DNA from 2 places in the Streptomyces sp. NPDC048566 genome. Region 2 is predicted to be linked to the other one. Evidence: riboswitches for the same ligand, from Rfam matches in the RefSeq annotation. Region 2 holds a riboswitch; the other holds the start of a gene.
The links. A riboswitch is a leader RNA that binds a small molecule or an ion and turns the genes downstream of it on or off. The one in region 2 is predicted to bind cyclic di-AMP.
Positions count from the first base shown of each region.

Region 1 (10,766 bases), on a different contig from region 2:
CTGGAGGGTACGTACCGAGGCGATGCAGACATGGGGGGTGCCTCCTTACGCGCCGTCACCTATCCCGGCGATGTAGTCCAACGAGTCCTCGGGCGAAAGGGCGTGGAACCGAAGGGTGTCGAAGGCCTCCGTGTAGGCCTGGAGGTCTTCTTTCCGTTCGAGATAGAGGCTACTCGTCAAGTGGTCGAGAACAACCACATCCAGATCAGTAGTGTTCGGAAAGGAGAAGATAACGAAAGGCCCGGTGATCCCGATGTGCGCCCCGGCCGCGAACGGCAGTACCTGAAGCCGGACTTGGGGCAGGGTCGCGGCCTCCCGGAGCCGCCGGAGCTGACGGGACATCACCTCCGGCCCGCCCACCTCCCGCCGCAGCACCGCCTCGTCGAGCACCGCGCACAGCTCCAGCGGAGGATCGGCCCGCAGCACGTCCTGCCGGGCCAGCCGCACCTCGACCAGGGCGTCGAGCCTGCTCTCCTCCAGCCCCTCCACGGCGGCCCGCGTCACCGCGCGCGCGTACTCGGGCGTCTGGAGCAGGCCCGGAACGACGGAGGTCTCCAGGGTCCGCATCCCGCTCGCCCCCGATTCCAGGCTGATGAAGTCGCGGTACGCGGGCGGCAGCACCCCGCGGTAGGCGTGCCACCAGTGGTGCCGCCCGTTGCCCTCGGAGCCCGCCAGCACGACCAGGAGATCGCGCAGTTCGGGGTCCGCGACACCGTAGGCGTCCAGCAGACGCTCCACGTCGGCCGGTTTCACCCCGCTGGTGCCGGTCTCGATGCGGCTCACCTTCGACTGGTGCCAGCCGAGCAGCCCCGCCGCCTGGCCGCTCGTGAGACCCGTGCCGGCGCGCAGCGCACGCAGTTCGGCACCCAGTTTGCGGCGGCGTACCGCGGGACCGTGCTGCATGCCCGTTCTCCCTACTCCTCTCAAGTCGCCCGAATACGCTCTGCCGACGCAGAGTTCACCGCATCGAGCGACAGATATATGCATTACTCGGTGGATCGCACCCGCGACCGGCCCGGTAGTGGCAGTCTTGCGCAAGCACCAGTCCGGGACCGTACTCGAACCATCCGCTCCGTGTCGGACTCCGGTCCCGTGGGAAAGGGACGACGTCGCCATGGCAGATCACCAGGAAGCAGCCGTCACTCTGCCGAGCGAGGCCGTCTCGGTCTCGGTGGCCCGTAGGTTCGTGGCGGACGTGCTGGCCGAGTGGGGTCTGCCGGACGGCGCGGAGGTCGCCGAGACCGTCCGCCTGGTGGTGTCCGAACTGGCGACCAACGCGGTGCAGCACACCCTCGGCCAGTCCCCCACCTTCACGGTCGACGTGTGCCTCGAACGGGAGGAACGCCTGCGGATCGGGGTCACCGACAGTCATCCGCGCTTTCCCCGGCGGCTGCCCGCGGCGGTCCAGCAGGACAACGGCCGCGGGATGGTCATCATCCGCTGGCTCGCCAAGGAGTGCGGCGGCAGGCTCAGCGTCCGCGCCACCCGGGAGGGCGGCAAGACGGTCTCCATCGAGCTGCCCTGGACGGCGGCGGTCCAGCCGGTCGCCGCGGGAGGGGCCCCGCCCGAGGGGTAGCCCGCCCGGCTCCGCCGTGCCGCCCGCCCGTCCGGAGGGGCGCGGCCGGCTTCGCCGTCCCGGCACCGGGCCGCGCGCACCGCGGGGCGGGGCGCCCCGGGGCCGGCGCACCGGACGCGCGGCGGTTCGGCCCCCGGGAAGCGGGCCGCCGGGCGCCGCGAGGGCGGTCGGACCCGGTGCCGTTCGCCGGCGGCGGTCCGAGCCGCCGCCGGCGGACCGGTCAGCCGACCCGGCCGTACCAGACGCTCCGCGTCCAGATCTTCTGCAGCCTCACCACGTCCCCCGTCTTCGGCGAGTGCCAGATCCTCCCCTTCCCGGCGTAGATGCCGACGTGGTAGACGCTCCGGCCCGAGTGGAAGAAGACCAGGTCCCCGGCCTTGCGGTGCGAGGCGGAGACGTGGTGGGACGTGTTGTACTGCGCCGCGGCCGTACGCGGCAGCTTCTTGCCCGCCTTCTTGTACGAGTAGAGGGTCAGCCCGGAGCAGTCGAAGCGGTGCGGCCCGGTGGCGCCGTACTTGTACGGGGCGCCGTGCTTGGAGGCCGCCACCCGGAGCGCCTTCGTCGCGGTGGTGGCCGCCTGCGCCTCCGCCGCCCCACCGGGGAGCACGAGGCCGCCGCCCACGGCGGCGAGGGTGAGGGCCGAGGCCGTACCGGCCCTGGTCCACAGCGACGGGACACGATTGAGCGCAGTCATGCGCAACCCTTCGTCAGCCGCCTGTGAAGGATGACCTGTCGGATTCGGGCTGGCGAAGTTGCCCGGCCGCTGGCGCGGCTTCACCCCAAGGACCGCCCGGAGGGCTGCTCCGGCGGACCGTCGTGCTGGGTCCTCCACTCCTGCCGATCCACTTCTGTCGACCGGTCATCCGGGCGGCGGCAGGACTCGGCGTCCGCCCGGACCGCCCCGCCGCCGTGGCGGGGGCTTGTCGTCGGAAGGGATCTTCACCCATGAACGTCGGAAAATCCGAGCGGAACCGGTGTTTTGTGGGCTTACTCACCACTCACCCGTTCGGGTGGACGCCTCTGTGTTCGAAGGGGTGTTGGGGCCGCGGACGACGCCCGCACCTGCGCCGGAGCCTCCCGATCCGCGCCGGGGCCCTTCCCGTCGCGCAAGTCGGGGGGCCCGGGAAAGTGCCGATTTCTACGCCATCAGGGGGTACACCATCTGGTGCGTTTGAGTCGCGGGCCGGGGTGCCTGCGGCGTCCGCGCGCGGTGCCTCAACTGCCGGGCTCGGGAGGCGTCGTGACCCGCGCGGTCCGCCGCTCGCCGTCCAGCGCGCGCAGGGCCCTGGCCAGGGTGGAGGCGTGCACCTCGCTCTCGCCCCGCTGGTGCATCAGCGCGAGCGCGTCCCGCAGCGCGGTCGCCCTCCCGACCAGCGCCTGGGCCGCACGCAGCCCCCGGTAGGTGTCCCCGGGGCGCGCCGGGTTGATCCGGCCGACCAGGTCGACGACGTCCAGGTAGCGGTCGATCAGCTCGGCTTCCGCACGGGTCAGGGCCGGCAGCGGAGGCGGGTCGGGGATCACCGGCCGCCCGCCCGGTGCGGCGCGCGGTGCCCGTGACCGCGGTGCCGCGGGCCGACTCCCCGGCGCGGGGCGGCGGTCGGTGTGCCGGCCCGGGGGTCCGGCTCCGGCGCCCGGTGGCGCGCGGCGGTGCAGGGGGCGCTCGGCGTGTCGATCCGGAGGGGCGGTTCCGGTCCCGGCCGTCCCGGGGTGGAGGGGCCGGCGGGTACGGGCGGGACGGGGCGGGCGGACGGGCGCTGCATGGGCACGCCTCCTCGCGGTCGATGACTCGACGTCTGTCAAAAAGGTACAGGCCGTACGCCGTTCGCCGAGAGGCCCCGGTCGTGACCGGACTCCCGCTCCCGGCGCCGGGGACGCCCGGGGCGCGCCGTCCGCCGCGGTCCGCGATCCGTGATCCCGGGGAGGGCGGCCGTGCCGGGCCGGCTCCCCGCGTCCGGCCGGCGGGCCGCGCCGGTGCGGACCCGGACCCGGTGCCCGGGCGGGAGGGTGCGCGCGCGACGCCCCGGCACCGTCCGTGCCGTATACGGTCCGGGCGCGCGCCCCCGGTGCCGCGCCCCGCGACCGGTGGGCGGGGCGGCCGTGACGGGCGGGCCGGGTGTCGGGTCCCCCTCGGAGGTGATGCGGCCCGGGTCCGCGCTCCGCGCCGGGTATGCGACCGGTCGGCTGCCGGTCATGGGGTGATCAATGGCTGGTTAACGTAGTTGAAACTCCGCCCCACTAATCTGCCGATCCACGCCGCCGGGGGTTCTTGTGTCCGGATCGGCGAAGAACGCGCCATGTGTCGGTGTGTTACATCTATCCCGCCGCGATGGCTGCGGCACCCGGGCCCCGCACGGTCCGGAGCGAGGACTGTGAGGTGGGACGCCGTGCAACTGACCCCGCACGAGCAGGAGAGGCTGCTGATCCACGTGGCCGCCGACGTGGCCGAGAAGCGCAGGGCCCGCGGGGTGAGACTGAACCACCCCGAGGCGGTCGCGCTGATCACGTCGCACCTCCTGGAAGGCGCCCGGGACGGCCGCACCGTGGCCGAGCTGATGTCCTCGGGACGCAAGATCCTCACCCGTGACGACGTCATGGAGGGCATCCCCGAGATGATCCACGACGTCCAGGTCGAGGCGACCTTCCCCGACGGCACCAAGCTCGTCACCGTCCACGACCCGATCGTCTGAACGGGGGAGCGACATCGTGATTCCCGGAGAGATCCGCTTCGCCGACGGCCCCGTCCGCTACAACGAGGGCCGTGAGGTCACCCGCCTGACCGTCCTGAACGCCGCCGACCGGCCCGTCCAGGTCGGCTCCCACTACCACTTCGCCGAGGCCAACCCCGGACTCGACTTCGACCGCGGAGCCGCCCGGGGCAAGCGGCTCAACGTCGCCGCCGGCACCGCCGTGCGCTTCGAACCCGGCATCCCCGTCGCCGTCGAACTCGTGCCGCTCGCCGGCACCCGTACGGTGCACGGGCTGCGCGGCGAGACCGGAGGTGCCCTCGATGCCTGAGATCTCACGGGCCGCTTACGCCGACCTGTTCGGCCCCACCACCGGCGACCGCATCCGGCTCGCCGACACCGACCTGTTCGTCGAGATCGAGGAGGACCGCTCCGGCGGCCCCGGACTCGCCGGCGACGAGGCGGTCTTCGGCGGCGGCAAGGTCATCCGCGAGTCCATGGGCCAGTCGCGCGCCACACGCGCCGACGGCACCCCGGACACGGTCGTCACCGGGGTCGTCGTCATCGACCACTGGGGGATCGTCAAGGCCGACATCGGTATCCGCGACGGCCGGATCGCCGGCATCGGCAAGGCCGGCAACCCGGACACCATGGACGGCGTCCACCCCGATCTGGTCATCGGCCCGGAGACCGAGATCATCGCCGGCAACGGGCGCATCCTGACCGCGGGCGCCATCGACGCGCACGTGCACCTCATCTGCCCGCAGATCGCGGACGAGGCCCTTGCCTCCGGGATCACCACGCTCGTCGGCGGCGGCACCGGTCCCGCGGAGGGCTCCAAGGCGACCACCGTGACCCCCGGTCCCTGGCACCTGGCCCGGATGCTGGAGGCGATGGAGGGATACCCCCTCAACTTCGGTCTGCTCGGCAAGGGCAACACCGTCTCGCACGACGCGATGCTGTCGCAGATCCGCGGCGGCGCCCTGGGCCTGAAGATCCACGAGGACTGGGGGGCGACGCCCGCCGCGATCGACGCCGCCCTCACGGTGGCGGACCGCACCGGCATCCAGGTCGCCATCCACACCGACACGCTCAACGAAGCCGGCTTCGTCGCCGACACCCTCGCCGCGATCGCCGGGCGCGGCATCCACGCCTACCACACCGAGGGTGCGGGCGGCGGGCACGCGCCCGACATCATGTCCGTGGTCTCCGAGTCGTACGTGCTGCCCAGTTCCACCAACCCGACCCGGCCCTACACCGTCAACACCGCCGAGGAACACCTCGACATGCTGATGGTGTGCCACCACCTGAACCCGGCGGTGCCGGAGGACCTGGCCTTCGCCGAGTCCCGCATCCGGCCCTCGACCATCGGCGCCGAGGACATCCTGCACGACCTCGGCGCCATCTCCATCATCTCGTCCGACTCCCAGGCCATGGGCCGGGTCGGCGAGGTGATCATGCGCACCTGGCAGACGGCCCACGTGATGAAGCGCGCCCGGGGCGCGCTGCCCGGGGACGGCGGCGCCGACAACCACCGCGTACGTCGCTATGTCGCCAAATACACCATCAACCCCGCGCTGGCGCAGGGGCTCGCCCGGGAGATCGGCTCGGTCGAGAGCGGCAAGCTCGCCGACCTGGTGCTCTGGGAGCCCGCATTCTTCGGGGTCAAACCGCACCTCGTCATCAAGGGCGGAACGATCGCCTACGCGCAGATGGGCGACGCCAACGCGTCGATCCCGACGCCGCAGCCGATCCTGCCCCGGCCGATGTTCGGGGCCGTCGGGCGGGCCCCGGCGGCGAACTCGTTCAACTTCGTGGCCCCCCTCGCCATCGAGGACGGGCTGCCGGAACGGCTCTCCCTCGGCAAGAGGTTCGTGGCCATCGACTCGACCCGGGGGGTCACCAAGGCCGACATGCGGGAGAACGACGCGCGGCCCGAGGTGCGGATCGACCCCGACAGCTTCGCCGTGCACATCGACGGCGACCTCGTCGAGGCGACTCCGGCGGCCGAACTGCCCATGGCCCAGCGTTACTTCCTCTTCTGATGTCCCGCGCAGCGCTGCTCGTCCTGGCCGACGGCCGCTTCCCGGCCGGCGGGCATGCCCACTCCGGAGGGGCCGAGGCCGCCGTCAAGGACGGGCGGATCACCGGGGCGGCGAGTCTGGAGGACTTCTGCCGGGGCCGGCTCCACACGGCCGGGCTCGTCGCCGCCTCCCTGGCCGCGGCGGCCGCGGCCGGCGCCGATCCGGTGGCACTGGACGCCGCCGCCGACGCCCGGACCCCCTCCCTCGCCCTGCGGGTCGCCGCGCGGCGGCTCGGGCGGCAGCTGATGAGGGCCGCCCGGGCCACCTGGCCCTGCCCCGAACTCGACCAGCTGGCCAAGGAGTTCCCCAAGGGGGCGCACCAGCCGGTCGTGCTCGGCGCGACGGCGCGGGCCGCGGGGCTCGGACCGGGGGACGCCGCGTACTGCGCGGCCTACGAGAGCGTCAGCGGGCCGGCCTCGGCCACGGTCCGGCTGCTCGGCCTCGACCCGTTCGACGCGACCGCCGTACTGGCCCGGCTCGCGCCGGAACTGGACCTCGTCGCGCACCGGGCGGCGAGCGCCGCGCGGCGGGTCCCCGACGAAGGCGTCGAGGTGCTGCCCGCGGCCTCGGCACCCCTGCTGGAGATCGGCGCGGAGGCGCACGCCGCCTGGCCGGTGCGTCTCTTCGCCTCCTGACCCGGCGCCGCCGACCGCCGCGACCACCCTGCCCGGGCGATCGGCACCCCCGCTCGCCCCCACCCCACCCGGTGGAGCCGGACCGCCTCGGCCGGCGCCACCGGGACGACCACCGACACGACCCTCCGGCCGGCCCCACACCGGCGCGACCGTCGTCGCACCGAGCCGACCCGGAAGAAACCGGAGCCCCGTCATGCATCTCGACCACTCCCACACCGGACCCGCCGCGGTCAGCGCCGACGCGCACCGCCCCGACGGCCGGCGCCGTGCCCTGCGCATCGGTCTGGGCGGACCCGTCGGATCGGGCAAGACCGCCACGGTCGCCGCGCTCTGCCGTGCCCTGCGCGACGAGTTGTCGCTCGCCGTCGTCACCAACGACATCTACACCCGCGAGGACGCCGAGTTCCTGTTGCGCGAGGCGGTGCTGCCGCCCGAGCGGATCACCGCCGTGGAGACGGGGGCCTGCCCGCACACCGCGATCCGCGACGACATCTCCGCCAACCTCGAAGCGGTCGAGGACCTGGAGGACGAGGTGGGCCCGCTGGACCTGATCCTCGTCGAGTCGGGCGGCGACAACCTCACGGCGACCTTCTCCCGCGGGCTCGTCGACGCGCAGGTCTTCGTGATCGACGTCGCGGGCGGCGACGACATCCCGCGCAAGGGCGGACCGGGCGTCACCACCGCCGACCTGCTCGTGGTGAACAAGACCGACCTGGCGCCCCACGTCGGGTCCGACCTCGGCCGGATGGCCGCCGACGCCAAGGCCCAGCGGAACGAACTGCCGGTGGTCTTCCAGTCGCTGCGGACCGAGGCCGGGGTCTCGGACGTCGCCGACTGGGTCCGCGGCCGGCTCGCGGCGTGGACGGCATGACCACCCGGGGCGTCCGCGCCACCGCCCGCATCGAGGCCCGGTCCGACGGACGCGGCGGGACGGCCCTGCCGGTGCTCGACGGCGCCGGACCACTCGCGCTGCGCCGCACCCGCAGCGGCGGCACCGAGGCACGGGTGACGCTCGTCGGCGCGATGAGCGGCCCGCTCGGCGGCGACCGCCTCGCCGTCGAGGCGCGGGTGGGCCGGGACGCGCACCTGCGGGTCGGCTCGGCCGCCGCCACCATCGCGCTGCCCGGACAGGCCGGCGGCGAGGCCCGCTACGACGTGCGTCTCGACGTCGCCGAGGGTGGCGAACTGCACTGGCTGCCCGAGCAGTTGATCTCGGCGGGCGGCAGCGAACTCGCCGTCGCCACACGCGTCGACCTCCGGCCCGGCGCCCGGCTGGTGCTGCGCGAGGAACAAGTCCTCGGGCGGGCGGGCGAGGAGCCGGGACGGCTCACCAGCCGGATGACCGTGCGCTACGACGGCCGGACCCTGCTGGACCAGGAAGTGGCGTGCGGACCCGGCGCTCCCGGCGGCTGGGACGGGCCCGCCGTCCTCGCCGGGCGCCGCGCCCTCGGCCAGCTCCTCGTGGTCCGGCCGGAGTTCGAGCGAGAGCCGCCGACCGCACGGCCCTTGGGGGAGTACGCCGCGCTCAGCCCGCTCGCCGGCCCCGCCGCCCTCGTCACCGCGCTCGCCCCCGACGCGCTGCTGCTGCGCCGGGTCATGGACGACGCCCTGGACCGCCTCGTCCGCCGCGGCCACGAGGCGCCGTCTCCCGCGGCCTGAGCGGGGAGCCCGAACCTCACGGAGCGTCAGCAACACCTGGGAACAGTGCCGTTGACGATGACCGCACCGCTCAGCGGAGCAGGGCGCACCGGCTATCGGAATGGTAAAGAACACCGGTCGCACCTGTTCTCAGGGACCTCACAGCCGCAAGGATCCCCGTACCCATCACCACCACGCACGGGGAGGTCCCACGTGAGGTCCAAGAGACCGGCGAAGCGGGCGACGGCGCTCGGTTCGGCCGGAGTGCTCGTCACGGCGACGCTGATAGCCGGAGCCGTGGCGGCCCCGTCGGCCACCGCCGACGAGCGCCACGGCCACCCCCACGGGCAGAGCCGCGAGCAGCGCGGCGCCGCGGTCGCCGCGGAGCGGGCCGCCCGGGCGGGGATCGACTGGACGGACTGCCCGGCGGACTGGGGCCTCGCCAAGCCCATCCAGTGCGGCCGGGTCAGCGTCCCGCTGGACTACGCCCACCCGAACGGCAGGCAGATCAAGCTGGCGGTCGACCGCGTCGGCAGCACCGGGACGCCGCAGGAGCGCCAGGGCGCCCTCGTCTACAACCCCGGCGGCCCCGGCGGCTCCGGCATGCGCTTCCCGGTCCGGGTCACCGGCAAGAACCCGATCTGGGCGAACGTGGCGAAGGCCTACGACTTCGTGGGCTTCGACCCGCGCGGTGTGGGTCACTCCGCGCCCATCTCCTGCATGGACCCCCAGGAGTTCGCCAAGGCGTCCAAGGCGGACCCCGTCCCGGACACCGAGGCGGACAAGCGTGCCCAGCGCAAGCTGGCCGCCGAGTACGCGCAGGGCTGCGCCGAGCGCACCGGCACGGACGTGCTGCGCCAGATGACCACCCCCAACACCGCCCGCGACCTCGACGTCGTCCGGGCCGCGCTCGGCGAGAAGAAGCTCAACTACCTGGGCGTCTCCTACGGCACCTACCTCGGCGCCGTCTACGGCACCCTCTTCCCGGGCCACGTGCGCCGCATGGTCGTCGACAGCGTCGTCGACCCCGCCCGCGACAACATCTGGTACCAGGCCAACCTGAAGCAGGACGTCGCCTTCGAGGCCCGGTGGAAGGACTGGGAGGACTGGGTCGCCGAGAACGACGCCGCCTTCCACCTCGGCACCACCCGTGCCGAGGTCCAAAGCCAGTGGCTGAAGCTGCGCGCCGCGGCGAAGCGGAGTCCGCTGGGGGGCGTCGTCGGCCCGGCCGAGCTGATCTCCTTCTTCCAGAGCGCCCCGTACTACGACTCCGCCTGGGTGCCGATCGCCACGGTGTTCGGCAAGTACGTCGCCGGTGACACCCAGGCACTGGTGGACGCCGCCGCCCCCGACCCCTCCGACACCGCGGGCAACGCCTCGGCGGAGAACGGCAACGCCGTCTACACGGCCGTCGAGTGCACCGACGCCCGGTGGCCGACCAGTTGGCGCCGGTGGGACCGGGACAACTCCCGGCTGCACCGGGACAACCCGTTCATGACGTGGGCCAACGCCTGGATGAACCTGCCGTGCGCCACCTGGCCGGTCCGGCAGCAGACCCCGGTGGACGTGAAGACGGGCCGGGGGCTGCCGGCCGTCCTGATCGTGCAGTCCACGAACGACGCCGCCACACCGTACGAGGGCGCCGTCGCACTGCACCGGCGTTTCGCGGGGTCCCGTCTCGTCACCGAGAAGGGCGCCGGCTCGCACGGTGTGACCGGGCTGCTCAACCCGTGCGTCAACGGGCGGGTGGACGCCTATCTGCTGACCGGCAGGACCGACGCGGCCGACGTGACGTGCGCACCGCACGCCACCCCGCGGCCGTAGCACCCGTCGGAGGGAGGGGGCGGCCGGTCCACCGGCCGCCCCCTCCCTCGCGGGGCGGCCGTCCGGGAGGTCAGGAGGACGGCGTGCGGCGGAACGTACGCCGGGACTCCGCCTTCTGCGCCTCCGCCTTCACGGCCTCCTCCTTCTTGACGTCGGCCGCGTACCGGTCGACGTACTCCTGTCCGGAGAGGCTCAGCACGGCGTACATGATCTCGTCCGTGATGGCCCGCAGGACGGTCTTCTCGTTCTCCATCCCGGCGTAGCGGGAGAAGTCCAGCGGCTCACCGAACCGGATCGCCACCGGTCGCACGCGCGGCAGCTTGCG
Region 1 covers NZ_JBICWL010000002.1:289,821-300,586, reverse strand. Annotated here, with positions in the region: gene ACGFS9_RS05165 (DUF397 domain-containing protein) at 1-32, opposite strand, end outside; gene ACGFS9_RS05160 (helix-turn-helix domain-containing protein) at 46-903, opposite strand; gene ACGFS9_RS05155 (ATP-binding protein) at 1,115-1,576, shown strand; gene ACGFS9_RS05150 (C40 family peptidase) at 1,797-2,270, opposite strand; cyclic di-AMP (ydaO/yuaA leader) riboswitch at 2,274-2,472, opposite strand; gene ACGFS9_RS05145 (hypothetical protein) at 2,792-3,097, opposite strand; gene ACGFS9_RS05140 (urease subunit gamma) at 3,961-4,263, shown strand; gene ACGFS9_RS05135 (urease subunit beta) at 4,280-4,591, shown strand; gene ACGFS9_RS05130 (urease subunit alpha) at 4,584-6,305, shown strand; gene ACGFS9_RS05125 (urease accessory protein UreF) at 6,305-6,979, shown strand; gene ureG (urease accessory protein UreG) at 7,173-7,850, shown strand; gene ACGFS9_RS05115 (urease accessory protein UreD) at 7,847-8,638, shown strand; gene ACGFS9_RS05110 (alpha/beta hydrolase) at 8,831-10,441, shown strand; gene ACGFS9_RS05105 (lysophospholipid acyltransferase family protein) at 10,512-10,766, opposite strand, start outside.
Region 1: it holds a riboswitch for cyclic di-AMP, as region 2 does, so the genes downstream of both, ACGFS9_RS05150 (C40 family peptidase) here and ACGFS9_RS01160 (NlpC/P60 family protein) in region 2, are expected to answer to the same signal.

Region 2 (10,766 bases):
GTCCGGCCTGACCGCCGCCCTGGCCCGGCCCTTCTCCCCGCCGGGATACGCGTAGCCCCGCACCGGGCGCGCCGCGGCGGCGGCGCGTCCGCGTCCTCCCGTCGGCGGTCGGAGCCGTTCAGTCCGCGAGGCCCGCGGCGAGGACCGCTCCGAGTTCCCGGCAGGCGTCGAGGTCGGCGCGGCCCGGCTCGCCGGTCACCGTCACCGGCTCGGCCGCCCGGCGCCACCCGAGCCCCTTGGTGATCGCCTCGATGCCGCGCGCCGCGCCCGTCACGTCGCTGCCGCCGTGCAGGTAGTACCCGAACGGCCGCCGGGCCGTGGTGTCCAGGCACGGGTAGTAGACCTGGTCGAAGAAGTGCTTGAGCGCGCCCGACATGTATCCGAGGTTCGCCGGGGTGCCGAGCAGGAAGCCGTCGGCGTCGAGCACGTCCGAGGCGGTCGCGCTCAGTGCGGCCCGCCGCACCACCCGTACCCCCTCGATCTCGGGCGCGGTGGCGCCGGACACCACGGCTTCGAACAGCGCCTGGCAGTTGGGCGAGGGGGTGTGATGGACGATCAGCAAGGTAGCCACAGGGCGCACCCTGCCGAACCGCCGCCGGCACCGCAAGCACGTCGTGCGGCGGGCGCCCGGGAACGGCGAAGGTCCGGCACCGCGGTGCCGGACCTTCGTCTTCTCGTAGCGGGGACAGGATTTGAACCTGCGACCTCTGGGTTATGAGCCCAGCGAGCTACCGAGCTGCTCCACCCCGCGTCGGTGAACACCACCCTACGCCATGGTGAGCGGTCCTCGGACCACGGTCAGCCGCGGGCGGACGTCGGGACGGCCGCCGCGACGGTCCGCTCCCCTGGCCTCGCCGCCTCGGACGAGGGCGAGGCGGGACGCTTCGCGGGGCGCCGGGAGCGTGGTCCCGGCGCCCCGGCCCGCAGCGCCTCCCGCGTCCCGGGCGGGCCGGTCCGGGCGGGAGCGGCCCGCTGCGCCTCACACATCGGTCGGCAGACCGCTGACCTCGGCGATGCCGCGCAGTTCCTCGTCCTGGCGGTGGCGCTCGCCGATGAAGTCCGCGATCTCCTTGCACCGCTCGGGATCGTCCGCCGTCCCCGAGTCCGTCACGACCCGCACGACGCCGATCTCCTCGGTCTCCAGCTCCACGATCCGGTTGTCCAGGCGGCCCGTCACGGCCACCGCGACCACCAGGGACGCCTCGTCCCGCACCTCCTGCGGGACGTCGTCGGGCTCCTCGCCGTCCAGATTCAGTTCGATCGATCCGACCCTCTCCTCCCTGATCGCCTCGAGTACGGGCTCGACCATGCGCAGCAAGAGCGCGTAGTCCGCCGGAGCCATGCGCAGGCGGAGCATTTCGAGGTACAGGTCGAGGGGCCGGTCATCCGGTGCCTGCTCTGATGCGTCCATGGAGCTTCGCCTTCCCCAATGTGGACGACATGATCGCGTCTCACCCCAGGATGCTGTGAATCGGCGCACACCGCCGGTCGAGATCGCCTCCCGGGAGGCCGTCGAGAGGGCTTGTGCCCAGCGTGCGCCCGGCGCAAGCCCCCTCGGGACGCATCCGCAGGACTCGGCCGTCCGGCGTCCGGGAGCCTCGGCCCCCTCGTGCGCGCCGGGCGCCGAGTCGCTCCCGGCCGTCCCGGCCGTCCCGGCGTGGCATCGGCCGGGGAAGCGCCGCCCGGTGCGGGCGGGCGGCCCCGCCGAGCGCTTGCACCGGGCACCGTCAGGTGGCCTGATGGAGGGACTGGTCCCCGGGTCCTGCCGCGGCCGGACGGTGGGACAGGGTCGGGTGCTCCGCCGAATCCACCGTGGGCACGACCGGGTCGCGGCGGGAGACGGGTGAATCAGGTGGCGGGAGCGGAGTTCGACTACGCGGACGTCTTCCGCGCGCTGCCCGGGATGGTCGCCCTGCTCACACCCGATCTGGTCTTCGTCGACGCCAACGACGAGTATCTGGGCTCCTCCGGCCGGTCGCGTGAGCAACTCGTCGGCCGGTACCTGTTCGACGTGTTCCCGGACCGGCCGGACGACCCCGCCTCCGACGGCGCACGCAACCTCGGGGCGTCGCTGCGCCGCGTGGTGGAGACCCGGGAGCGCGACGCGATGGCCCTCCAGCGCTACGACGTCGAGTCGCCGGAGCGGCCGGGGGTGTGGCACGAGCGGTACTGGAGTCCGGTGAACGTGCCGTTGCTCGGCGAGGACGGCTCGGTGATCCTCCTGGTCCACCGGGTGGAGGACGTCACCGAACTGATCCGGGCCCGGGGGCGACGCACGGACGTCGAGCGCGCCGGCGTCCTGGAGGCGGACCTGTTCACCCGCGCCCGGGAACTGCAGGAGATCAACGAGCGGCTGCGCAAGGCGCACGCCCGGGAGCGGTCGGTGGCGCTCGCGCTCCAGGACGCGCTGCTGCCGGCCGCTCAGTACACGGGCCCGCACCGGGCGGCCGTGCGCTACCGGCCGGCCACCGGGGCGCTCAACGTGTGTGGGGACTGGTACGACCTGGTGGACCTCGCCGACGGGCGGATGGCGATCGCGGTGGGGGACGTGGTGGGCCACGGGCTGTCCGCCGCGTGTGTCATGGGCCAGTTGCGCAGCGCCCTCAGCGCGGCGTGCCGGGCCTCGCGCGGTCCCGCCCGCGCCCTGGAGGTGCTGGGTCTGTACGCGCGTTCCGTCCCCGGCGCGGAGTCCACCACCGCGGTGGCCGTCGCCGTGGACTGGCGGACGCGTACGGTCACCTACAGCAGTGCGGGGCACCTCCCGCCGCTGCTGCTCCGCGGCGACGGGCGGGTGGAGTTCCTCGACCGGGCCACCGATCCACCGCTGGGCGCCCGGCCGGAACACGTGGCCCGCCCCGAGGCGGGCACCGGCTTCCGGGTGGGCGACACGCTGGTGCTCTACACGGACGGGCTGGTCGAACGGCGCCGGGAGGACATCGACGTCGGCATCGGACGACTCGCCGCAGCGGTGTCCGCTCACCGGGGCGACGATCCCGAGGCACTCGCCGACGCCCTGCTGACCGAACTCCTGCCGCCCGGCGGGGCCACCGACGACACGGCCCTGGTGATCCTGCGGCTGTGAGCCGTCGGGTCGCAAACAGCCGGCTCCGCGTGTCCGGCCGGGCGTTCGGAGCCGGGTGTTCCGGCGCGAAGAAGACGCGGGTGACCGTCACAATGCGGGGTATACGGGCGATCACATCGCCGACCGCACCTCAAGGCCCGCGGGGCACGCACGCTAGGAGTTCCTGTGACCACCTACGTCATCACCGTTCCCGGGACGTTCGTCCACGGCGTCTCGGAGGCCTCCCGCGCAGACGTCGAGCGCAGGCTGCGCCCTCAGGACCCGCAGAACACGGACCTGGGCGAGACCGAGGAACTGAGCCTGCTCACCGTCGACGAGAACCACACGTTCTCCGTCCGTCTGGAGGTCGAGGCCGCCGACCGGCGCACCGCCGAGGCGGAGGCCGTCCGGCTCGTGTCCGGTGCCCTGCGCGAGAGCGGCCTCTCCGAGAACGACGCCCCGCTGGGCCCGGCCGCCGTCACGGGGATCGACAGCGATTTCTGAGCGGACGGCAGGACGGCGCGGCCGGCGGCGGAGTGCTCCGTGGCCGGCCGCGCCGTTCGTCAGACCGGGCGGACGACGCGGTGGACGGCGGCCGGGCCGGTCCACTGCACCGGCTCCTCGGTGATCCGGCCGCCGGGGCTGGGCGCGTGCACCATCACGCCGTCGCCCGTGCACAGGCCCACGTGGCTCAGATCCTCGTGGAGGAAGACCAGGTCTCCCGGCAGCATGGCCTCCGGCGCGATCTCCGGCCCGATCCCCGACTGGTCCTGGATCGTCCGAGGCAGCAGCACACCGGCGCTCCGCCAGGCGGCCCGTGTGAGCCCCGGGGAATCGTACGAACCGGGTCCCGACGCTCCCCGGACACACGGCCTGCCGAGCTGGGCCCGGGCGAAGGCCACGGCCTCCGCGGCCCGGGTGTCGTAGCCGGTGACCGGCGGTGCCGCGAGGACCGCGGTACCGCCGGTGTCGAACCCGGCGTCCGGGCCGGCCGGCCAGGGAGCGCCCGGCGCGGGCCGTTCGGCGGCCGCGGGCCACACCGGACGCGGGTCCGCGTACGGCGCCGCGGCCGGGTCCGACCAGGGGACGGTCGTCGACCAGGGCTCGAACGGGATGCCCGGCTCCGGGGCGCCCTGCACCGGCGCGCGTCCCGTGTCCGCGGCGGGCCACGGGAAGCCGTCGGCCGAGACCGGGGCGACGGGCGCGGCCGGCAGGGACCCGGTCTCCCACGGCGCGAAGCCGGCCGACGGGGCCTCCAGAGCGGCCGGAGCGGATTCCGCCGCCGGGTACGCCACCGGCAGGGCGGCGTCGGGCCGCGCGGCGTGCCGGCTCAGCATCTCGCGCGCGGCCACCAGTTGGCGCCGGGCACGGTCCTTGCGGAACCGTGGGGAGGACGGGTCCCCGGACTCGGGCCGGGCCGGCCCGGGAGTGGGCCAGGGCGTGCCGCCGGTGTCGGGTGCGGTGAGGGCGGCCTCGGCCGCCGGTGCGGACGCGGGGGCCGCGGTCAGTTCGAGAAGGGGGCGGGCGGTGAGCTCCGCGCCGGGGGCGGGGGCCGGCTCGGCGCCGGGTCCGGCCGTCAACTCCGCCACCGGACGGGGACCTTGCCCCAGCTGCGCGGCCGGGAGTTCCGCGGGGAGTGCCGCATCCCGCGCCGTCCGGGGGGGCGCGGGATGCGGCAGCGGCTCCCGGCTTGCGGGAAGCACCGCCGCGACGGTGGGCCCGAGCCGGGACCGCGCGCCGTCGAACCACTGGCGCATCAGGTCCTCCCGGGCCGGATCGGCGGCAGCGGGCTCCGCCGCGGCGGGCCGTGGGTCGGCGGGCCCGCGGGCGGCGGAGCGGCGCTCGACCCGGCGGGAACGGGCCGCAAGCGCCCGGGTCGCGTTGAAGTTCCCGGTGTCGTCCTCGGCCCGGTCGTAGAGGGATGCGAGCCGCCTGCGGACTTCTTCGCCGCTGGGCTGGGTGCGTTCCGGCGCCATGGGGTTGGCACTCCTTCCGTCATCCGCCTACCGGGTTAGCTGTCGGGTTCGGGCGGACGGCTGTGGAAGGTGTGCCCTACGGCCGCTGCCCGTGCGGCAGCCGGCCGATTCACCCCGGGTTCGGTGGGTCCCCGGCTCCGGCCGCCGCGGGGACGGGCCGAACTCGGCGGAGGCCGCACCGCCCGGCGTGCTGTCGCCGGAGGGAATCGGACGGCCGGACGTCAACTTAGCCAAGTTGTGCACCCCGTGTGAAGATCCACGTCCCAGATGTCCGATACGTTTTCGTGACCTTCATCGCATCGCCGCGCTGCGCGACGTCGGGGGCACGGTCGGTCGGCGAACCGGCCTGCGACACGGGCGGGTTCGACGGAGCGACTTCCGGGGCGAGGCCCCGGGGCGCCGGCGAGGACCGGTCCGCCCACCCGGCGGCGCGGCCACCCGCCGGGAGCGTGCGGCTCGCCCGCCCTGGTCCGCGGGGACGCCGCAGGTGCGCACAGAACTGGCGTTCCCTGACAGCTTGTTCGGCATCGGCGGCTGTCGATGGCCGGGCTCTGACCGGATTTGGCCGACCTGGCCGGATCTCCTCCTCGGCCGCGCGTCCGCCCTACCGTCGACAGGGCAGAGGCCCGCCGGCGGCCACGAGAGCGAGTCGAGGATTCCCCCGTGCACGATGCACCGATCTACGCCCAGTTGGTCGCCGAACGCGGTGACATACCGACACTCGTACGGAGCGAAGCCCGGCGGCTGCAGCGCGACTTCGAGTGGATCCTCAGCTGGGATCCGTCCACGGGGGGACTGCCCGGTTCCGCACCGCGCACACCGGCGGGCACACGCCGGCCCTTCTCCCCGGGCCCCGATCCGGCCGACCGACTCGACTCGGCGTAGGACCGGTCCCCCGGTGCGAACCGGGGCTCAGAGCACACCCGGGCGGCCGTCCGGCCCCGCCGCGGGCAGGACGCCGTCCGCGCCGTCGGCGCCCGGCAGCAGCGCGGCCACCGCGGACGCCGTGACCCGGTGCCAGGTCCGGGCACGCCGCAGCATCGCGTGGTCGCCCCCCGCGACCCGCACGGCGCGTGCCGTGGAGCCCTCCCCCGCCGCCCGTCGGACCAGGGCGAAGGACGCCGCCGCGTCGGTGATGCGGTCCCGGTCCCCGTGCAGCACCACCAGGCGCGTGTCGCGCAGGTGGGCGACCGGCTCGCCTTCGGGGCACCAGGGTGCCAGGGCGACCACCGAGCGGACCTGCGGCGCCGCCGCGGCGCGCAGCGCCGCACGGCCGCCCATCGAGTGACCGACGAGCACGACCGGCACCTCGCCGACCATTTCGGTGAGTTCGGCGAGTGCGCGGTGCACGTCGGCGAGCGGGTCGGCGGCGCTTCCGTTCCAGCCGCGGACGCGGTAGCGCACCTCGGCGACCACGACGCCGGGGTCCGGCACGGACCGCAGGACGGAGCGGACGAACGGCCGCATGCGGAGCCGGGAGACGTGCCAGGGCCGCGACGGGGCCAGGCTGTCGGCCCGTCCGCCGTGCAGGATCAGCACCGCGGCCCGCGCCGGTCCCTCCTCCCCGCCGGGCATCCGGTGCGGCGCCAGCGCCGTGAGGCCCCGGGCCGTCCCGGGCCGCGTTCCCTCGCGGTCGGACATCCTCGCGGAGCCTCGCATGGCACCTCTTCACCGTCGGGGCGCCTGGACGCCGCTGCCTCGTCCGCCGACGACGGTCGCCGGACACCGGATATCCGTAGCCCGATCGCCCGCGGTTTGGTCACGCCTCCGCGGCGTGCCACGGCCGCTTGGCCGTGCCGTGGCGCAGGGACCGGGGCCCGCTCCGCCTTCCCGGTCGCCGCGCCTGTCACCGGTCGTGCGACGGCCACCGCGCCCATCATCGTCGATCACCCGAGGGCGCGCAGCAGTGCCCGTGTCGAGCCACGGCCTCGCCTGCTCGGTTCCCGGCCCGCGGCGCCGTCCGAACGGCTCGGCCGGTGGCGCGTCCCGCACGGCTCCCGCCGGCCGGAAGCGCCCGCGGGACGGGGCGAGGGGAACGGGTCGTCGGGTCGGCCGGGCGCGGGCGGGGCGGCCGGTGCCGCTCGGCTCAGTCCGCCGGTCCGGGGCGGGTTCCGTATCCGCTGCGCCACTCCTGGTAGGCCCGCCACAGGCGTTCGGCGCGCGGACAGCGGCCCGATTCCCGCTGGCAGACCCGGCAGTCTCCGACATGGCCGATGTAGGCGGCTTCGGGAGTCTCTCGACCCGGTTGCGGATTCGTCATGGCCCTCGGCACCCCTCGGCGCGACGCGCCCCGAGCGCGACGTCGCTACTGATGCCGTACTTCCGTTCGCCGGGCCCCGGCGGATGCACCCGGAGCCGGCCGATCGTGTTCCGGGCGGCCCCGTCGCCCGGAACACGATCCGCATCAGTCGAGCAGGCCGACGTCCTGCGCCATCGCGGCCCACTCCTCCGGCGACGGTCTGCGCACCACCAGAGTGTCGACGGCGAAGTCCATCGCGCAGACGTCCGGATCGGGCGGCGGGTGGTAACGCCCCGCGCACACCGACAGGTTGACGATGAGATAGGCCTCCCAGTGCCTGCCCACCCCGCGCCGGTCGGCGAACGCCCGGACGCCGTTCACCCACCACACCACGCGGTGCGGGCCGAACTCGACCACGAGGTCCACCCAGGCCCCGGGCCGCACCGACCCGTCGTGGTGGTAGTGGTGGGAGTCGCGGACGTGGTTGGAGAGTTCGAGCAGGTCGGGATTGTCGGGGTGGTACTCGAAGACGTCGATCTCCTGACCGCCGTCCCGCCACGTCCAGATCGCCGGCCACGCGCCGCGGGCGTCGGGCAGGCGCACCCGGGCCTCCAGCACGTCTCCGGACCGGACCATGAAGCCGTCCTCGCTGCCCTCGGTGGTGAGCAGTCCCGCGTTCCACAGGCCGTCGGGGCGCCGGGTGGCGCGGAAGACGCCCGTGCGGGAATAGGAGGGGTCGTCGGTGAGGTGGTCGAGTTTGTCGTCCCGCGGGTTGACGGGACCACCGTCGGGATAGGCCCACGAACGGCCCGCCACCCACTGACGGGTGGAGGTGAAATCCGCGGTGAAGACGACATCGGACACACGCGGCTCCTCGGCGACGGCGTTCGCGTACGGCCCAGGTTCTCCCCCGCGGGCCCCGGCCCACACGCCGTTCGCACGGACCGGCGACCGAAACAACTCTTCGGAGTGAACACGGGGGACTCGCGGCGCGGGGACGGCGCCCGCCCACGCGAGCGGCGCCGATCGCCGCCGCGTCCGGCGGATCCGCCCGGTCGGCGGACCGCCGTGAGGGGCGTCGCGGACGGCGGGCACGGAAGTGCCGGAGCGCACCGGCGGGTCGCGGCCCCGTGTGCACGGCCGCGGCCCGCCCCGGAAGCAGGCCGCCCCCGTGCCGACCCCGGCACGAGGGGCGCTACGGGGGCGGGGCGGGAGCGGCGCGAGGCATCCGTCCGGCGGTCAGAAGCGCGGAACCGGCGCCTGGCTCTCCACCAGTTCGGCGGCCTCCTCGGGAGTGCCCACGGACGGCGGCGAGCCGTCCAGCGGCCGGCGCGCGGTCTCCTTCATGCAGGCCACCGCGACGACGCCGACCAGCGCCGCGGCCATGGCGTAGTAGGCGGGCATCAGCTCGCTGCCGGTCACCGAGATCAGCGCGGTGATCACCAGCGGGGTGGTGCCGCCGAAGAGGGAGGCGGAGAGGTTGTAGCCCACCGAGAGGGAGCCGTAGCGCACCTGGGTCGGGAACAGCGCGGGCAGGGCCGCCGACATCGTGCCGAGCATGCAGACCAGGGACAGGCCCAGCATCAGCATGCCCGCCGACACCGCCACCAGGCTGCCCTGCCGGACGAGCAGGAAGGCCGGGACGGACAGCACCAGGAAGCCGAGCATGCCGGTCATGAGCAGCGGTTTGCGGCCGAAGCGGTCGGAGAGCCGGCCCACCCGGGTGATGACCAGCATCAGCACCACCATGGTGGCGATCAGCACCAGCAGGCCGTGCGTCTCGCTGTAGCCCATCTCGTCGGAGAGGTAGGTCGGCATGTACGACAGCAGCATGTAGTCGGTGATGTTGTAGGCGCCGACCAGGCAGATGCACAGGATGAGCGTCGGCCAGTAGTCGCGGAAGATCTTCGCGAGGTCGCCCTTGGCGGACGCCTCGACGGCCGTGGCCGCGTCGGACGCCGCGTGCGAGGACTCGTCCTCCAGCTTCCGGAAGGCCGGCGTCTCGTCCAGCCGGAGCCGCAGATACAGGCCCACGAGTCCGATGGGGCCCGCGACCAGGAACGGCACGCGCCAGCCCCAGGACTCCATGCCGCCGCTCCCCAGTACGGAGGTCAGCACGGTGACCAGGCCGGCCGCCCCCACGTACCCGGCGAGCGTGCCGAGCTCCAGGAAGCTGCCGAAGAATCCGCGGCGCCGGTCGGGCGCGTACTCCGCGATGAACGTGGAGGCGCCGCCGTACTCACCGCCCGTCGAGAAGCCCTGCACGAGCCGGAAGAGGATCAGCAGCACCGGAGCCCAGAAGCCGATGGTCGCGTACGACGGGATCAGGCCGATAGCGCAGGTGCCGACCGCCATCAGGATCATGGTGACGGCGAGCACCTTCTTGCGCCCGATCCGGTCGCCCATGGGTCCGAAGACCATGCCGCCGAGCGGGCGGACGAGGAAGGACACCGCGAACGTCGCGAACGACGACAGGAGCTGGACGGTGCCGTTGCCGGAGGGGAAGAAGACGTGCCCGATGGTGACGGCGAGGTAGCTGTAGATGCCGAAGTCGAACCATTCCATGGCGTTGCCGAGCGACGCCGCCTTGACCGCACGCTTGACCGATGCCTCGTCCGTGACGGTGATGTCGGTCCGCCGCAACGGGGGGTTCCTGCGCCGCCGCACCGCTCTGAACAGGGTGCGGTGACGCCTGACCGCCGCCGGATCGACCGGGTCCGTCTCGGTGACTGCCATGAAGCGTCCTCTCTGCCTGCTCTGGGCGTGCCCGCGTCCGGTACCACGCGATGTCCACACAGTCGTTTACTCGTTCATGGCACACGCAAACGGATTCGCCGGCACGACGATCTTCGTCACCGGGCGAGCGGCCGGGGCCTCGCCGTGTCCTCGCCCGGCATCCGCTCGTTCACCGGCCATGTCACCAGCTGATCCGATCAACGGGCCGCACGCCACCGCCCGCCGCCCGGCGGTACCGCCGGGCCGGACCGGGCCCCGCCCCGGAAGCCCTCCTGCCTCCGCCACGCGGCCCCCCGGCGCGGGCAGGAGCCCGTCGGCCGCGCCCGACCGCGCCGCCTGCGCCAACCGCTGGTGCACCGTCATCTACTGACCTGCTCCGGAATGCCGGCGGGTCGGGGCCGCGACGGACTGCGCGGCCCGCGCCGGGCGGGGAGACTCGTCCCATGGAACACGACGCGCACGGGAAGCCCGGCTGGGTGGTCGCCGCCGACGGCGGACGACCGGAGGGCCGGAACTGCTCCCACCTGGAACAGCCGGCCCCCGGGACCGGGCTCCCCGGCGCCGCAGGCTGCGCGGAATGCGCCGCCCGCGGCACCACGTGGGTCCATCTGCGGGCCTGTCTGACCTGTGGTCATGTCGGCTGCTGCGACAGTTCGCGGGGGCAGCACGCCACCGCCCACCACGAGCGCACCGGGCACCCGGTCGCCCGCTCCGCGGAGCCCGGCGAGGACTGGGCGTGGTGCTACGCGGACGA
Region 2 covers NZ_JBICWL010000001.1:274,897-285,662, reverse strand. Annotated here, with positions in the region: gene ACGFS9_RS01190 (FAD-dependent monooxygenase) at 1-55, shown strand, start outside; gene ACGFS9_RS01185 (flavodoxin family protein) at 119-571, opposite strand; tRNA gene ACGFS9_RS01180 (tRNA-Met) at 678-751, opposite strand; gene ACGFS9_RS01175 (hypothetical protein) at 980-1,411, opposite strand; gene ACGFS9_RS01170 (PP2C family protein-serine/threonine phosphatase) at 1,904-3,082, shown strand; gene ACGFS9_RS01165 (hypothetical protein) at 3,248-3,565, shown strand; gene ACGFS9_RS01160 (NlpC/P60 family protein) at 3,625-5,037, opposite strand; cyclic di-AMP (ydaO/yuaA leader) riboswitch at 5,046-5,216, opposite strand; gene ACGFS9_RS01155 (hypothetical protein) at 5,701-5,922, shown strand; gene ACGFS9_RS01150 (alpha/beta hydrolase) at 5,950-6,678, opposite strand; gene ACGFS9_RS01145 (beta-glucanase) at 7,442-8,140, opposite strand; gene proP (glycine betaine/L-proline transporter ProP) at 8,516-10,012, opposite strand; gene ACGFS9_RS01135 (UBP-type zinc finger domain-containing protein) at 10,456-10,766, shown strand, end outside.